Regions from separate parts of the Micromonospora sp. NPDC085948 genome, predicted to be linked through region 4. Evidence: riboswitches for the same ligand, from Rfam matches in the RefSeq annotation. Region 4 holds a riboswitch; each other region holds the start of a gene.
What was found. Region 4 has a riboswitch for cobalamin ahead of AB0O48_RS34135 (acyl-CoA thioesterase). Riboswitches for the same ligand answer to the same signal wherever they lie in the genome.
Positions count from the first base shown of each region.

Region 1: linked by a shared signal. The riboswitch ahead of cobN (cobaltochelatase subunit CobN) and the one ahead of AB0O48_RS34135 (acyl-CoA thioesterase) in region 4 are both predicted to bind cobalamin.
Region 2: linked by a shared signal. The riboswitch ahead of AB0O48_RS15530 (ribonucleoside-diphosphate reductase subunit alpha) and the one ahead of AB0O48_RS34135 (acyl-CoA thioesterase) in region 4 are both predicted to bind cobalamin.
Region 3: linked by a shared signal. The riboswitch ahead of bluB (5,6-dimethylbenzimidazole synthase) and the one ahead of AB0O48_RS34135 (acyl-CoA thioesterase) in region 4 are both predicted to bind cobalamin.

Region 1 covers NZ_JBFBJW010000009.1:99,697-103,395, reverse strand. The annotation lists gene cobN (cobaltochelatase subunit CobN) at 1-2,175, opposite strand, end outside; cobalamin riboswitch at 2,506-2,635, opposite strand; gene AB0O48_RS22705 (DUF5919 domain-containing protein) at 2,916-3,176, shown strand; gene AB0O48_RS22700 (inositol monophosphatase family protein) at 3,173-3,699, shown strand, end outside.
Region 2 covers NZ_JBFBJW010000005.1:62,737-66,435, forward strand. The annotation lists gene AB0O48_RS15530 (ribonucleoside-diphosphate reductase subunit alpha) at 1-1,411, opposite strand, end outside; cobalamin riboswitch at 1,607-1,824, opposite strand; gene AB0O48_RS15535 (L-fuconate dehydratase) at 2,389-3,699, shown strand, end outside.
Region 3 covers NZ_JBFBJW010000006.1:147,581-151,279, forward strand. The annotation lists gene AB0O48_RS18080 (vitamin B12-dependent ribonucleotide reductase) at 1-1,233, shown strand, start outside; gene bluB (5,6-dimethylbenzimidazole synthase) at 1,289-1,915, opposite strand; cobalamin riboswitch at 1,944-2,144, opposite strand; gene AB0O48_RS18090 (alpha/beta hydrolase) at 2,240-2,941, opposite strand; gene AB0O48_RS18095 (bifunctional 5,10-methylenetetrahydrofolate dehydrogenase/5,10-methenyltetrahydrofolate cyclohydrolase) at 3,262-3,699, opposite strand, start outside.
Region 4 covers NZ_JBFBJW010000025.1:11,519-15,217, forward strand. The annotation lists gene AB0O48_RS34130 (zinc-dependent alcohol dehydrogenase family protein) at 107-1,099, opposite strand; gene AB0O48_RS34135 (acyl-CoA thioesterase) at 1,195-1,707, opposite strand; cobalamin riboswitch at 1,838-2,052, opposite strand; gene AB0O48_RS34140 (copper resistance protein CopC) at 2,183-3,699, shown strand, end outside.

The DNA of each region.
Region 1 (3,699 bases), on a different contig from region 4:
CACGTCGGTCAGCTCCGTGGGCACCGCCAGTCGTTCGCCCGGTGCCGCGAGCAGCTCCTGCTCGTCGAGGGAGTACGCGACGGCGAGCGCCTGCCGCAGGCCGGGCAGGGCACGGGCGCCACCCCAGATCTGCGGGGCGCGCAGCACCGCGAGGACCAGGTTGACCCGGGGCTCACCGGTGGGCGCGTCGGCGAGGATGTGCAACCCGTCGCGGATCTGCACGTCCTTGACCTCGCAGAGGTACCCGTCGAGGTGCAGCACGAACTCGTCGAAGTCGTCCGCGTCGGGCATCGCCTCGGCGTGCAGGTCGTGGTGCAGCTCCGCCGCGCGGACGAGGTCCCAGATCTGCGCCCGCACGGTGGGCACCTTCGCCGGGTCGAGGGCCTGCACGGTGGCGTACTCGTCGAGCAGTTGCTCCAGTTTGGCCAGGTCGCCGTAGGTCTCGGCGCGGGCCATCGGCGGCACCAGGTGGTCGATGACCACGGCGTGCGCGCGGCGCTTGGCCTGGGTGCCCTCGCCGGGGTCGTTGACGATGAACGGGTAGACCAGCGGCAGGTCACCGAGGACCGCGTCGGGGGCGCAGTCGGCGGCCAGGCCGAGGCCCTTGCCGGGCAGCCACTCCAGGGTGCCGTGCTTGCCCAGGTGCACCACGGCGTCCGCGCCGAAGCCGCCGTCGGCGACCGGGGCGGCCAGCCAGCGGTACGCGGCCAGGTAGTGGTGACTCGGCGGCAGGTCCGGGTCGTGGTAGATGGCGATCGGGTTCTCCCCGAAGCCGCGCGGCGGTTGGATCAGCAGCACCACGTTGCCGAAGCGCAGCCCGGCGAGCACGATGTCCCCGCCCTCGGTGTAGAGCTGGCCGGGCGGCTCACCCCAGTGTTCCCGCATCCGTTCCCGCAGCTCGGACGGCACCTGGTCGAACCACCGCCGGTAGGTCTGCCCCGGGATCCGGGCCTCGGCGGCGGCCAGCTGCTCCGGGGTGAGCCACTCCACGTCGTGACCACCGGCGGCGATCAGAGCGTGGATCAGAGCGTCGCCGTCGTCGGGCACCGGCGCGTCGCCCAGGTGGTAGCCGGCCTCGGCGAACGCGGCCAGCAGTCGGACCGCCGAGACCGGGGTGTCCAGCCCGACGGCGTTGCCGACCCGGGAGTGCTTGGTGGGGTACGAGCTGAGCACCACGGCGACCCGCTTGTCGGCGTTGGGCACGTACCGCAGCCGGGCGTGGCGCACGGCGATCCCGGCGACCCGGGCGGCCCGGTCGGCGTCGGCCGCGTAGACCGAGAGGCCGTCGGCGTCGATCTGCTTGAACGAGAACGGCACGCTGACGATCCGGCCGTCGAACTCGGGGATGGCCACCTGCATCGCCGCGTCCAACGGGGACAGCCCCGCGTCGCTGCCGGCCCACTGCTCGCGGGTGCTGGTCAGGCAGAGCGCCTGGATGATCGGCACGTCCAGGGCGGCCAGGGCGCCGACGTCCCAGGCGTCCTCGTCGCCGCCCCCGGAGGCGTCCGCGGCGACCGCGCCACCGGCGGCCAGCACGGTGACCAGCAGCGCGTCGCAGCGGGCGAACAGCCCGAGCGGTCCCGCGCCGGTGGTCAGCCCTCGCAGCGAGCCGCAGAAGATCGGCACCGGGTTGCCGCCGGCGTTGTGGACCGCGTCCGCGAGGACGTCGACGAATTCGGTGTTGCCGGCGAGGGCGTGCGCCCGGTAGAAGACGATGCCCACGGTGGGCCGCTGCGGGTCGGTCGGGTGTTCGCCGTGCACGCCGTACGCGGGGGTGGGCGCGGGCGGGGCGAACCCCTCGCCGGTGAGCAGCACCGTGTCGGAGAGGAACCGGGCGAGCTGCCCGAGGTTGTCCGGCCCACCCTCGACGAGGTACGCCAACGCCTGGGTGACGACCCCGGACGGCACTGTGGAGATGGCCATCAGCTCCGCGTCGGGCAGCGCCTCGCCGCCGAGCACGACCGTCGGCACACCGGTGGCGAGCACCGCGGCGAGGCCGTCCGGCCACGCCTGCCGACCGCCGAGCAGGCGTACGACGACGAGGTCGACCCCGTCGAGCAGGGCGGACACCTCGTCGGCGGCGACCCGCGCGGGGTTGGCGAGCCGGTAGTCGGCGCCGCTGGCGCGGGCGGCCAGCAGGTCGGTGTCGGCGGTGGAGAGCAGCAGGATGCGCACGGCGGGCTCCGGAGAGTGACGCCCTGGCCGCTACGGAGGCGACCTGGACGAAGCGGGTGGGTGCGGCGTCAGCCGGTACGACGGCTCGGCCGGGCTCAGCGACGCGGACGTCGGGGCCGGTCAGCGCCAGACGCCCAGGTCAGCGGTACCGGAAGCCAGCGGTCTGGCACACGCCGCGACGGCCGGGCCGGGACGTGCGGGGCCGGCCGGTTGTGGGCGCGGTGCAGTGCCCGCCAAACGGCTCATGACGATGATCGTCAATGGATGAGACGCTGTGCGTCATCGGGTCCTCCTCGGGTGTCCACGCCCTGGGGTACATCCCGACGGCCGAAGTATCCTGGCTTCCGGATCGACGCTCTCCCCCGGCCTTCCAACCGCAGACACACGGTCGTGACTCACGAGGGGGGATCGCTCCCCGGTGACAGTGGCGGGACCGCGTCGGAATCGCACCGACTTCCTTCACTGCCGTCAGGCCGCGAATGCTGCCACACCCCTCCGCCGCCGGTCAACGCCGGCCCTGGCACCGCCCGGCCCCGCTCATCACATTGACCTGGGAAAATATAGGTGCGCGGGGTTGCCTGACCACGAGACGGCGAGCTGATTGGCCGGTGGCGGAGTGATCCCGCAGAGGGAGCCGAGTGTCTGTGTGACTCCCTCTGGAGCTGATGTCGTAGACGATTCAGCACCCACGGGGTCAGCCCTGGGTTACTCGTGCTCGAAGCGGCGCGGCCGGCGAGTCAGTGACAGCCAGCCGAGAAAACGGGCGTGCACTCCCCGCAGGTGTCCGAGACCACCTGGCCATCGGCGTCTACGACGAGTCCATTCGCGCCAACGTGCTTCTGATTGATGACCGACTCTGCGTCGTCCAGCACTACCTACCGCGGATGCGGGGCGTCGACTGCCCGACGATGGTCATCGAACGCGACACGAGTCCCTCCGGCCTCTACCCGATATTCGACGAGATGTTCACCTCACTCTGGGAGCGCAGCCGCCAGCTATGACCGACCACGCCCGCCTCCTCCCCCTCGCACAGGAGGCCGTTGACCTGGCACACGACCTGATGCGGACGCTCCAGCCCGGCGCGCTGACCTTCAAGGGTGACCGTGACATGGCGTCCGAGGTGGACTACGCCATCGAGCGAGCGGTTCGCGAGCATCTGGCCGCCACGGCGCCCGACATCGGTTTCCTCGGCGAGGAGTATGGCGGCAGCGGCGACGCCACCGAACTGACCTGGGCACTCGACCCCGTCGACGGCACCGTCAACTTCGTCCACGGCTCACCCCTGTGCGCGATCTCCCTCGGCCTCCTGCACGGCACAGACGCCGTCCTCGGCGTCATCGACCTGCCGTTCCTCGGCACCCGCTACCACGCCGTTCAGGGGCACGGCGCCTATGCCGACAACCGACGCATCTGCGCCAGCCAGGTCACCGATCTCCGGGACGCCGTCGTCGCCATCGGCGACTACGCGGTCGGTGCCGACGCCAGCCGGAAGAACGCCGAGAGACTCGCCATCACCGAGCAGCT
Region 2 (3,699 bases), on a different contig from region 4:
GGAAGGTCACGGCGGTACGGACGGTGGCGCGCAGCCGCTCCCAGTCGATGCCGCCGTCGCTGAGGTGCGCGGCGAGGTTCACCGAGCCGAGGTTGCACACGGCGGTCTCGGCGTCGCTGGACACCTCGATGATCTCGGTGCACAGGTTGGACAGGTGCACCACGTTGCCGTCCTCGGCGGTCTGGTTGCACAGTCGGTTCGCGGCGTCCTTGAAGGTCATCCACCCGTTGCCGGTCTGGGCGAGGGTGCGCATCATCTTGCCGTACAGCTCCCGCGCCGGGACCTGCCGCACGTGGCGGCCCTGCGTCTCGGCCTGCCGGTACGCGGCGTCGAACCGCTCCCCCCACAGGTCGGGCAGCTCGGGTACCTCGTGCGGGTCGAACAGTGACCACATCTCGTCGGCCTCGACCCGGCGCATGAACTCGTCCGGGATCCAGTTGGCCAGGTTGAGGTTGTGGGTGCGGCGGGCGTCCTCGCCGGTGTTGTCCCGCAGTTGCAGGAACTCCTCGATGTCCGGGTGCCACGGTTCCAGATAGACGCAGGCCGCGCCCTTGCGCCGGCCGCCCTGGTTGACCGCGGCGACGCTCGCGTCCAGTGTGCGCAGCCACGGCACGATCCCGTTGGACTGCCCGTTGGTGCCGCGGATCAGTGCACCCCTGGACCGGACCCGGGAGTACGCGATGCCGATGCCGCCGGCGAACTTGGACAGGTTGGCGACCTGGGCGTACCGCTGGTAGATGGAGTCCAACTCGTCGCGCGGAGAGTCGACCAGATAGCAGGAGGACATCTGGGTGTGTCGGGTGCCGGAGTTGAACAGTGTCGGCGAGCTGGGCAGATAGGCCAGGCTGGACATCAGCCGGTAGAAGCCGACCGCCTCGTCCGGCGTCTGGGACAGCCCGCAGGCCACCCGGAGCAGCCAGTACTGCGGGGTCTCCAGCACCAGCCGGCTGGTGGGGTGACGCAGCAGGTACCTGTCGTACACCGTGCGCAGGCCGAAGTACTCGAATCGTCGGTCGCCGTCGGGATCGACAGCGTGGTCGAGCATCGGGGCGTGGGCGGCGACGAACGCGGCGGTGTCGTCGGCGACCAGGCCCTCGGCGTGGCCGATCCGGATCGCCGCGCTGAACGAGGTGACGCCCTGTCGACGCACCTCCTTGTCGACGTAGCCGGACAGCAGCCGGGCGGCGAGGCGCGAGTACTGCGGTTCCTCACCGATCATCTCGGCGGCGGTCTGGATGGAGAGCCGGTCCAGCTCGGCCGTCGTCGCGCCGTCGTACAGGCCGCTGATCGTGCGGGTGGCGACCCGCATCGGGTCGACGTCGGCCAGGTCGTCGGCCCACCGCTCGACCGCACGGACGATCTTGTTGACGTCCACGGACTCGGTGGTGCCGTTGCGCTTGCGCACCTGCATCGGCGTGCGCCGGACGGCCGCGTCGCCGCTGACCGGGACTGCCTCGGTGACTGTCACCACTCACTCCTCGCGAGTTCGAGACCTGATGGCCCCTCGAACGCGTGGAGACGGACACCAACGGACGCCACGCCGGCACGGCGTGGGTCAGGTGGCGTCGGCCGTCCCACGCGGCCTCGGACCGCCGCCCACCCGGGTGCGGGTACGCGGCGCGCTGGCAGGTCTTCGGACTCGTGGGCACGACCGGGTTGGCCGGTCTCCTACTGGCCGTCGCTTCCCAGACCGCTTCGTGGCCCAGTGCTTCTGACGGCTGTCGTTCCCACTCACCGCTGCGGGACAGTCCCGGATTTCCACCGGGTTCCCTCTTGCCTCGACCACTCCGGATGAGCGGCCGAACCAGCTGCGTTCGACACCATATATAGGGACGCTGCGGTTGTCACACCCCACATGTCGGTCTCGGGCGTGTCGACGGCGACCTCCGTGACGGTCATCACCGGCCACGCCGACCAGGCCGAGTCGCGCCGGGGCGCGGTGGACCGACACCCGCGCGGCGCGCGGTACACGAGCAGGTGTCGACATTCGGAAAGGTGTGATGTATTAAGTCTTTAGATGTAAGGATCCCTACCTATACTTAGGCGTCAATGTAGTTATCCGGAGTGGACATCTAATCTTCTGAACCACTCCTCATATCTCGCACCACCGTCCCCATCGGGCCGGCGGTGCCGCAGCAGTGCCCGGGCCGACGACGAGGTGCCGCCCGTCGAAGGTGCCTACCAGCGCGGCGAATGTTGGTACCACCGCATTCAGGGCTCGCGGATCGGGTACGGCGATCACGGGGACCGCGCACCGACGAATCTCCAGCACGAAGAAACATTGGATGTCTTCGATACCCGACGGATCGACGTCGTTGACGCGTCGGATCGACCCTCCGTATACTCCCAGAGATCATCTGATCTTTAGCCTAACCGGGCGAGGAGCGCATGCCGCAGATCACCGCCGTCACTGTCGAGGACGTCCGCTTCCCCACCTCCCTGACCGCTGACGGCTCCGACGCCATGAACAAGGACGGCGACTACTCGGCGGCCTACGTCGTCCTGCACACCGACGGCGTCGACAGCAGCGGTGCGCCACTCGCGGGCCACGGCCTGACCTTCACCATCGGCCGGGGCAACGACATCGTCGTCGCGGCGGCCGTCCATCAGGCACAGCGCCTCGTCGGCGTGGACGTCGCGACGATGGCGGCGGACATGGGCGCGGTCTACCGTCTGCTCACCTCCGACTCGCAACTACGCTGGCTCGGCCCGGAGAAGGGTGTCGTGCACCTGTCGCTGGCCGCCGTCCTCAACGCGTCGTGGGATCTGGTCGCCCGGGTCGCCGACAAGCCGCTGTGGCGGCTGCTCGTCGACATGTCCCCCGAGCAGCTCGTCGACATCGCGGACCTGCGCTACCTGTCCGACGCGCTGACCCGGGACGAGGCGCTGGCCATCCTGCGGGCCAAGGAGAGCACGAAGGCGGCCCGTCTCGCCGAGCTCGACCGGACCGGCTACCCCGCCTACACCACCTCGGCAGGCTGGCTCGGCTACGGCGACGACAAGCTGCGCCGGCTGTGCCAGGAGGCGGTGGACACCGGCTACGGCTACGTCAAGCTGAAGGTGGGCGCCAACCTCGACGACGACATCCGCCGGTGCGGCATCGCCCGGGAGATCCTCGGTCCGGACCGCAACCTGATGATCGACGCCAACCAGGTGTGGGACGTCGGTCAGGCCATCGAGTGGGTCAAGGCCCTGGCGCAGTTCGAGCCACTGTGGATCGAGGAGCCGACCAGCCCCGACGACATTCTGGGCCACGCCGCCGTGCGCCGCGCCGTCGCTCCGATCGGAGTCGCCACCGGCGAGCACTGCCACAACCGGGTGATGTTCAAGCAGTTGTTCCAGGCCGAGGCCATCGACTTCTGTCAACTGGACACCGGCAGGTTGGCCAGCATCAACGAGATCGTCGCCGTGCTGCTGCTCGCCGCGAAGTTCGACATCCCCGTGTGCCCCCACGCCGGCGGTGTCGGGCTGTGCGAGATGGTCCAGCACGTGTCGGTGCTCGACTACGTCGCGATCTCGGGAGATCTCACCAACCGGGTCACCGAGTTCGTCGACCACCTGCACGAGCACTTCACCGACCCGTGCATCATCCAGGACACCGGCTCGGGCAGCGGTTACGTCCTGCCCAGCCAGCCCGGTTACTCCACCCGGATGCGCCAGGAGTCGGTCGAGCTCTACCGGTTCCCCGACGGCGGCTAC
Region 3 (3,699 bases), on a different contig from region 4:
ATCGGCTTCATGATGGACTGCGACACGACCGGCGTGGAGCCGGACCTGGCGCTTGTCAAGTTCAAGAAGCTGGTCGGCGGCGGCTCGATGCAGATCGTCAACCAGACGGTGCCGCGCGCCCTGCGCAGCCTCGGTTACCCCGAGGAGCAGGTCGAGGCGATCGTCGAGCACATCGCCGACCACGGCCACGTGGTGGACGCCCCGGGCCTCAAGCCGGAGCACTACCCGGTCTTCGACTGCGCCATGGGCGAGCGGACGATCGCCCCGATGGGTCACGTGCGGATGATGGCGGCCATCCAGCCGTTCGTCTCCGGCGCCATCTCCAAGACGGTCAACATGCCGGAGGCGGCCACCGTCGAGGACGTCGAGAAGATCTACTTCGAGGGCTGGAAGCTCGGCCTCAAGGCGCTGGCGATCTACCGGGACAACTGCAAGGTCGGTCAGCCGCTCTCGGTGGCCAAGTCCAACAAGGCCACCGAGCCGGCCGCGGTCGAGGCCGCGCCGGCCGCCGTGGAGAAGGTCATCGAGTACCGGCCGGTGCGTAAGCGCCTGCCGAAGAAGCGCCCGTCCGAGACGGTCAGCTTCTCCGTCGGTGGCGCCGAGGGCTACCTCACCGCGTCGTCCTACCCGGACGACGGCCTCGGCGAGGTCTTCCTGAAGATGTCCAAGCAGGGCTCGACCCTGGCCGGCGTGATGGACGCCTTCTCGGTGGCCATCAGCATCGGCCTGCAGTACGGCGTGCCGCTGGAGACGTTCGTCAGCAAGTTCACCAACATGCGCTTCGAGCCGGCCGGCATGACCGACGACCCGGACGTGCGGATGGCCGCCTCGGTGATGGACTACATCTTCCGTCGCCTGGCGCTGGACTTCCTGCCCTACGAGCGCCGCGCCGAGCTGGGCATCTTCACCGCCTCGGAGCGGGCCGCCCAGTTGCGGGCCGAGGCCGACGCGGAGGCCGCCGCCGTCACCGGCGCGGAGCTCACCGCGATGGCGTCCTCGGCTCCGGTGGAGGCCCCGGCCAAGTCGGAGGCCGTCGCCCAGCCGGCCCAGGAGATGGCCGACGTGGCCGCCGCCAAGCCGGCTCCGAGCGTGGGTTCCAGCACCGAACTGCTGGAGGCCGTGATCGGCAAGGCCGCCGACGCGCCGCTCTGCTTCACCTGCGGTACGAAGATGCGCCCCGCCGGTAGCTGCTACGTCTGCGAGGGCTGCGGCTCCACCAGCGGCTGTAGCTGACACGTCAGCGACGAGCCCCGGGCGTTCGCGCGCCCGGGGCTCGTTTGTGTGCGGGTCACTCGGACCAGCGATCCTGGTGGATCACCGACGACAGCGGACGTCGCTGACGCCAGCCGTGCCGCTCCAGGTCCGGCGTCTCCTCCAGATGGGTGACCGGGCCGAGGCAGAGCCACGCCACCGGGCGGACGGTGGCCGGGATGCCGAGCAGGTCGCGCAGGAACGGCTCCCGGTAGAACGAGACCCAGCCGACCCCGAGCTGCTCGGCGGTTGCGGCCAGCCACAGGTTCTGGATCGCCAGACAGACCGAGTAGAGGCCGGCGTCGGCGATCGCGTGACGGCCGAGCACGGCCGGCCCACCCCGCTCCGGGTCGTACGTGACCACGACCGACAACGTCGACTCTCGTACGCCATCGATCTTTATCCGGGCGAAGCGTTCCGCCGCCGCACCGTCGAGAGTGGCCGCGAAGGTGTCCCGCTCCCGCTCCACGTGCCGGTGGAACTGCTGCCGCAGCTCAGGATCGCGGACCAGGATGAAGTCCCAGGGCTGGGAGAGACCGACGCTCGGCGCGGCGTGCGCCGCCGTGAGGATCCGATCCAACGTATCCGCGGGGATCGGCGCCCCGGTGAACTGGGCACGTACGTCCCGACGGCGGTGGATGGTCTCGTAGAGTCCGTTGTTCAAGGCAGGCTCCCGCTGCGCTCGCGCCCCTGACGGGACGATGACGCGAGGCCGGTCTTCGGACTCCCGGATCTCCGCTGGTCACCCGCCTTCCCAGCCCCTCAGGGCCAGTGGCTGCGTCTGGTACGCGTGGGTGGCAGCTCCCCGGTCACCGCGGCGGGCCCGTGCCGGACTCACACCGGCTTCCCGATTCTCCCCACTCGCGCGGGGCACCTCGCAACGTTTGTGCCATTGCGCAGCATAGCGGCCGCCCCTGCCTACGGGGTGGCGGTCCGTCGCCCGGTCGCATGTCCGGCCGGTCGACGGCCGCTACCCGCGCCGTCTGCCTCAGGCGGAAAGTTCCGCCCGGATCAGCGCGGCCAGCTCGGCGGGCTGAGAAAGGAACGGCGAGTGCGAGGAGTTCATGCGCAACACCCGCTCGGCCCGCTTGGCCATGAGCTCCTGCGCGAAGGGCGGAAGAGCGTTGTCGGCCGCACAAATGAGGTAGGTGCTGGGAATGGTGCGCCACGCGGCCTCGGTCAGCGGCTGCTGCGTCGAGGCCCAGGACTGGAGCCCGAGTCGTGCAACGGCCTGTTCCGCGATTTCCGGATCGACGTCGCTGTAGAAGACCTCTCGGGGCTGCGACGGTTCGATGTGACCCCTGCCCTTCAGGTCCGTCCGCTCGTGAACCTCCCACCACGGCGGAGCAACGCCGCCGGCGGTGGAGAAGAGCGAATCGCCGACATCCGGCTGGAAAGCGGCGAGATAAACGATTCGGCGTACGTTGTCCGCGGCAGCGAGCGCCTCCGTGACTGGTGCGCCACCGTAGGAGTGGGCGACGACCACGACCGGTCCGTCGATGGCGGCGACGGCGGCTTTGACCACGGCCGCGTCGTCGTAGAGGTCCCCGAGGGCAGCGGGGTCGTTGCCGCTACTGGGTAGCGCGACGGTGTGGATGTCGATATCCGGAAACTGCTCGATGAGCGACTGCCAGACCCAGGGCCCGTGCCAGGCACCGTGCACGAGAAGAAGCGACGGAATGCTGTTCAAGATGATGTTCCTGCCCGCATGTATTCAAATGATCGGATCTGGAGTTCGTCGTCGACCACGCCGTCGTGCATCACCGGAGCGCCCCATCTCGACCGAGGACAGCGGAAATATATGCCGCTACTTTTGGGTAGCAAGGCGCGGATGACTATGAGCCGAGCCACAAGCCCGATCGGCGGCGGTGTGCTCGTGATCAACAACACGTTGCCTGGCTCGGGCCGAATCCAAGCTCATTCCCGTATTGCTTGCTGAGCGCCGCTGGATAGCAAACTCGCGCCCGTGGCGGTGCGGTTGTCCGCAATTCCCCCGACGCACCTGCCGGGCTACTCGCTCGCGCGCTCGGCCGCGCGTACCGCGTTGCGGAACAGCATCGCGACGGTGGTCGGACCGACGCCGCCGACCCGGGGCGTGATGGCGCCGGCGACCTCGGCGCACGCTTCGTCCACGTCCGGTAGGAGGCGCCGTCCTTCGTAGCGGACGCCGGCGCCGATGACGACGGCGCCGGGCTTGACGTGCTCAGGCCGAACGATCCGGGGTACGCCCGCGGCGGCGACGAGGATGTCGGCGCGGCGGGTGTAGCGGTCCCAGTCGGGCACGCCGGTGTGGACGACGGTGACGGCGGCGTTGGCGGTCGGGCGCTTCTGGGCGAGCAGCATCGCCAGGGGGCGGCCAAGGGTGGCGCCGCGACCGAGGATGACGACCTCACGACCGGCGACGGGGATCTCGTGGTACGCCAGGAGGGCTTCGATGCCGGCGGGGGT
Region 4 (3,699 bases):
CGAGACGCCAGGGCGCGGCAGCAATGCGACGCAGAAGCTCCAGGGTCAAAGGGCGGCCCGCAGCGGCGCGACGCGCCCTGCAGATCGGAGGGACGGTCCCCGCATCTCAACCGGCGACGTCCACGACAACCTTGCCGTTCGCGGTGCCGCTGGCGACCAGGCGGTGGGCGTCCGTGACCGTGTCGAGCGTGAACGTGCGTGGATCCAGTCGCGGGCGCAACATGCCGGCGTCGGCCAGCGCCGCGACCTCGCGCAGAATGTCGCCCTGGTGTTCGCGGCCCTGCCCGGTCAGCAGCGGCAGCAGAGTGAACACCCCGGAATAGGTCGCTCCCCGGAACGACAGCGGGGCGAGCGAGTGCGACCCCCAGCCCAACGCGCTGACCACGTGGCCGTGATAGGTGCGCACCGCCGCGAACGACGCGTCGAGGGTCGCGCCGCCCACGTTGTCGGCGATGATGTCGAACCCGGCACCGTCGGTGTACCTCTGCACGTACTCCTCGACGCTTGTCGAGGTGTAGTCGATCGCTACCGCGCCCAGGCTCTCGATCAGAGACATGCTCGCCGGCCCACCCGTGGCGTACGCCGCGGCGCCGCGCGCCTGGGCGAGTTGGACGCTCACGTAACCGACGCCACCGGCGCCGCCGTGCACCAGCACCTTCTGGCCGGCCCGGACCCCGGCCCGGTCGACAAGCCCCTCCCAGGAGGTGATCGCCGCCAGGGGTAACGCGGCGGCCTCCCGCATGGAGAGGGTGTTCGGCTTGCGGGCCAGGAGTCGGGTGTCCACGGCGGCGTACTCGGCAAGCGAACCCTGGAGGTCGCCCACGCCCCCGCACAGCCCGTACACCTCGTCTCCCGGCGCGAGGTCGGTCACCTCCGCACCGACCGCCGCGACGACGCCGGCGAGGTCCAGGCCGAGCACCGCGGGGAGCTGGATGCGTGCGTGCGCGGCCTTTCCCGCCTGGATCTTCGTGTCGAGCGGGTTGACCCCGCTGGCGACGATCCGCACCAGCGCCTGCCCGCGCTCGGGGCTGGGTTGGTCGATCTCCTCGATCGTCAGCGGAACGTCGAACTCCCGCAGCACCGCAGCGCGCATCGCCATCCACACTCTCCGTGATCGGGGCCTCTCGTGGACGCTATCCGACCGGATCGGCGGTGGGGCGGGTTCTCGGACCGGCCACCGTCACAACGGGCGCGTCAGGCGTCGTCGGCGCCGTCGAGCAACGCGCGTCGCAGCGCCAGCCGGTGCTCCCGGCGGATCTCCGCCTCCCGGTACCGTCGCCGGTCCCCGTCGGTCTCCGGCAGCAGCGGCGGCACCGTACGAGGCTGACCGTCGTCGTCGATGGCGACCATGACCAGGTGGGCGGTGGCCACGTCGGTGGGCGGCACCGCCCGGTCCCACCGGTCGGCGGTCACCTTGACGGCGACCTCCATCGAGCTGCGGCCGGCCCAGGTGATCCGGGCATCGACGTGTACGACGTCACCGACCCGCACCGCGCGGAGGAACGCCGTCTCGTCGATGGCAGCGGTCACCGCCGGCCCGTCGGAGTGCCGGGCGGCGACCACACCGGCGACGGAGTCGATGAGGTTGAGGATCCGGCCGCCGTGCACCGTACCCATCAGGTTGGTGTGGTGCTGGTCCATGATCTGCGACAGGGTCAGGTGCGACGCCGACGGCGCTCGGCCGGCGATCGTGGTGGTGTCGTGCACAGCGGTAGTCCGTCCCTCGGGAAACCACACCGCCGGGTCGCGGACACGCGCTGACGAGGACCTGGCCGTGCGCCACACGCACGGCCCGTCACCCGCTCAGCCCACCCGCGAGGCCGACGGCAGCGCACACGGTTGTGTACGCGGCGCCGGCAGGTCTTCGGACTCGCGGGCCTGACCGGTCGCGCCGGTCCCCTACTGGCCGTCGCTTCCCAGGCCGTTGGCCCAGTGCTGATGACGGCGGTCGTTCCCACTCACCGCTGCGGGGCAGCCCCGGATTTCCACCGGGTTCCCTCTTGCGACGCCCAGCCGGTCACGACGGGGCGAACCAGCGCCGTCGGCAGCATAGCTGGCCAGGGAATGTGTCCACCCGGGGCGTCCCGCTGCGACGGCCCGCGACCTCGTCGTCAACTTTTGTCGTCGGAGGAAGAAGATCGCCACCTCTTGAAAAAAGTCTCGCGAGGGTGAGGATATCCAGATGCGTCGTCTCCCCCAGACTTGCGGGCGGGTGATCTCGGGCCTCCTCGCGTTCCTCCTCGCCTCGGCGGTCGCCCTGCTCGCGTCCGCCCAACCCGCCGCGGCTCACGGGACCCTCGCCGACTCCACACCGGCGGGCGGCTCCACCGTGCGCGAGCCGTTCACGGCGGTGCGGCTCTACTTCACCGAGAAGGCCGCCGCCAACGCGTTCTTCACGGTCACCGCCCCGGACGGCACCCGGGTCGACGACGGCTGGTCGCAGGGGGAGCCGAAGCCGCTGGAGAAGCCGGTACGGGAGTACTTCCTGGTCAACGGGCAGTTCGAGCCACGGGAGTACACGACGGGGTTCCCCGCGGTGGTGACCGTCGCCCACCTGCCCGCCAAGGGCCAGTATTCGGTGAGCTACCTGTCGGTCGCCTCGGACGGCGACACCGTGCGGGGCACCCTGACCTTCCGCTACGACGGGCGGGTGGCCGCGGCGCCGAAGGGGTGGAGCCCGCCGTCGACCCAACCGGACCCGGCGCTGGTGGCCGCCACCGAGCAGCACAACACGTCCGGGCAGGCCTCGGCGGTGCCGACCACCGCGGACGATCCGTCCAACCCGCCGGCTGCGGCGGCTCCGTCGACCGGGTCCACCGAGGAGAGCGGCTTCGGAACGGTGGCCTTGGCCGGCTGGGCGGTGGTGGTCGCGGCGGCCGGGGCGGTGGCCGCGTACATCTTCTGGCGTCGCCGATCGGCTTCCACCCGCAGACCCACCGGCCGGGGCCGCACCTCGCCGGCGACCTCCGGTCGACGCGGCGGTGGTGCCCGTCCCACGAACAAGGCCGGCACCGGCCCGGCCGCCGGCGCCAGGGCCACCGGCGGCAAGACCATCGGCGGTGGCAAGGCCGACGGTCGCAGGACCGTCGTCGCGCCGGCTCCGGGCGACAAGCGGCGGCCCACCACCGTGCCGGCGGCACGCAAGGGCAACGCGGTCGTCACGGCCCGCACGGGCGTCGCGGTCGATCCGACGCCGACCGATCAAACCGTCGCCGGTACGGACGGCGAGCCCACGGTCGAGCCCGGAGCACGGCCCGACACGGATCTCGCCGCCGCAGCGCCCGGATCCCGGCTGAGCAACACCCACCTTGCCCTGCTCGTCGGCGGGCTGGTGATCGCTCTGCTGGCCGGGTTCGGTCTGGCCCGCATCGGGACCGGCGACGGGAACCCGGCGGACCGCAGCGCCCGGCAGCCCGCGGGCGGTCCGCCCGCCCCGGGCCAGGAGGGCGCCGCGAACGACGGGCACCAACACCCGGCGGGCACCGGGCCGCACACGCATCGCGGTGACGGCGCGACGGGCGAGACGCTGGCGACCGGGACGACGGTCAGCGCCGGCGGCTACACCCTGCAACCACTGGAGCGGTCCCAACCGCCCGGGGTACGCGCGGACTACCGGTTCCGCATCGTCGGGACCGACCGGCAACCGGCGACCCGCTTCGCGGTCGTCCACGACAAGCCGTTGCACCTGATCGTGGTCGG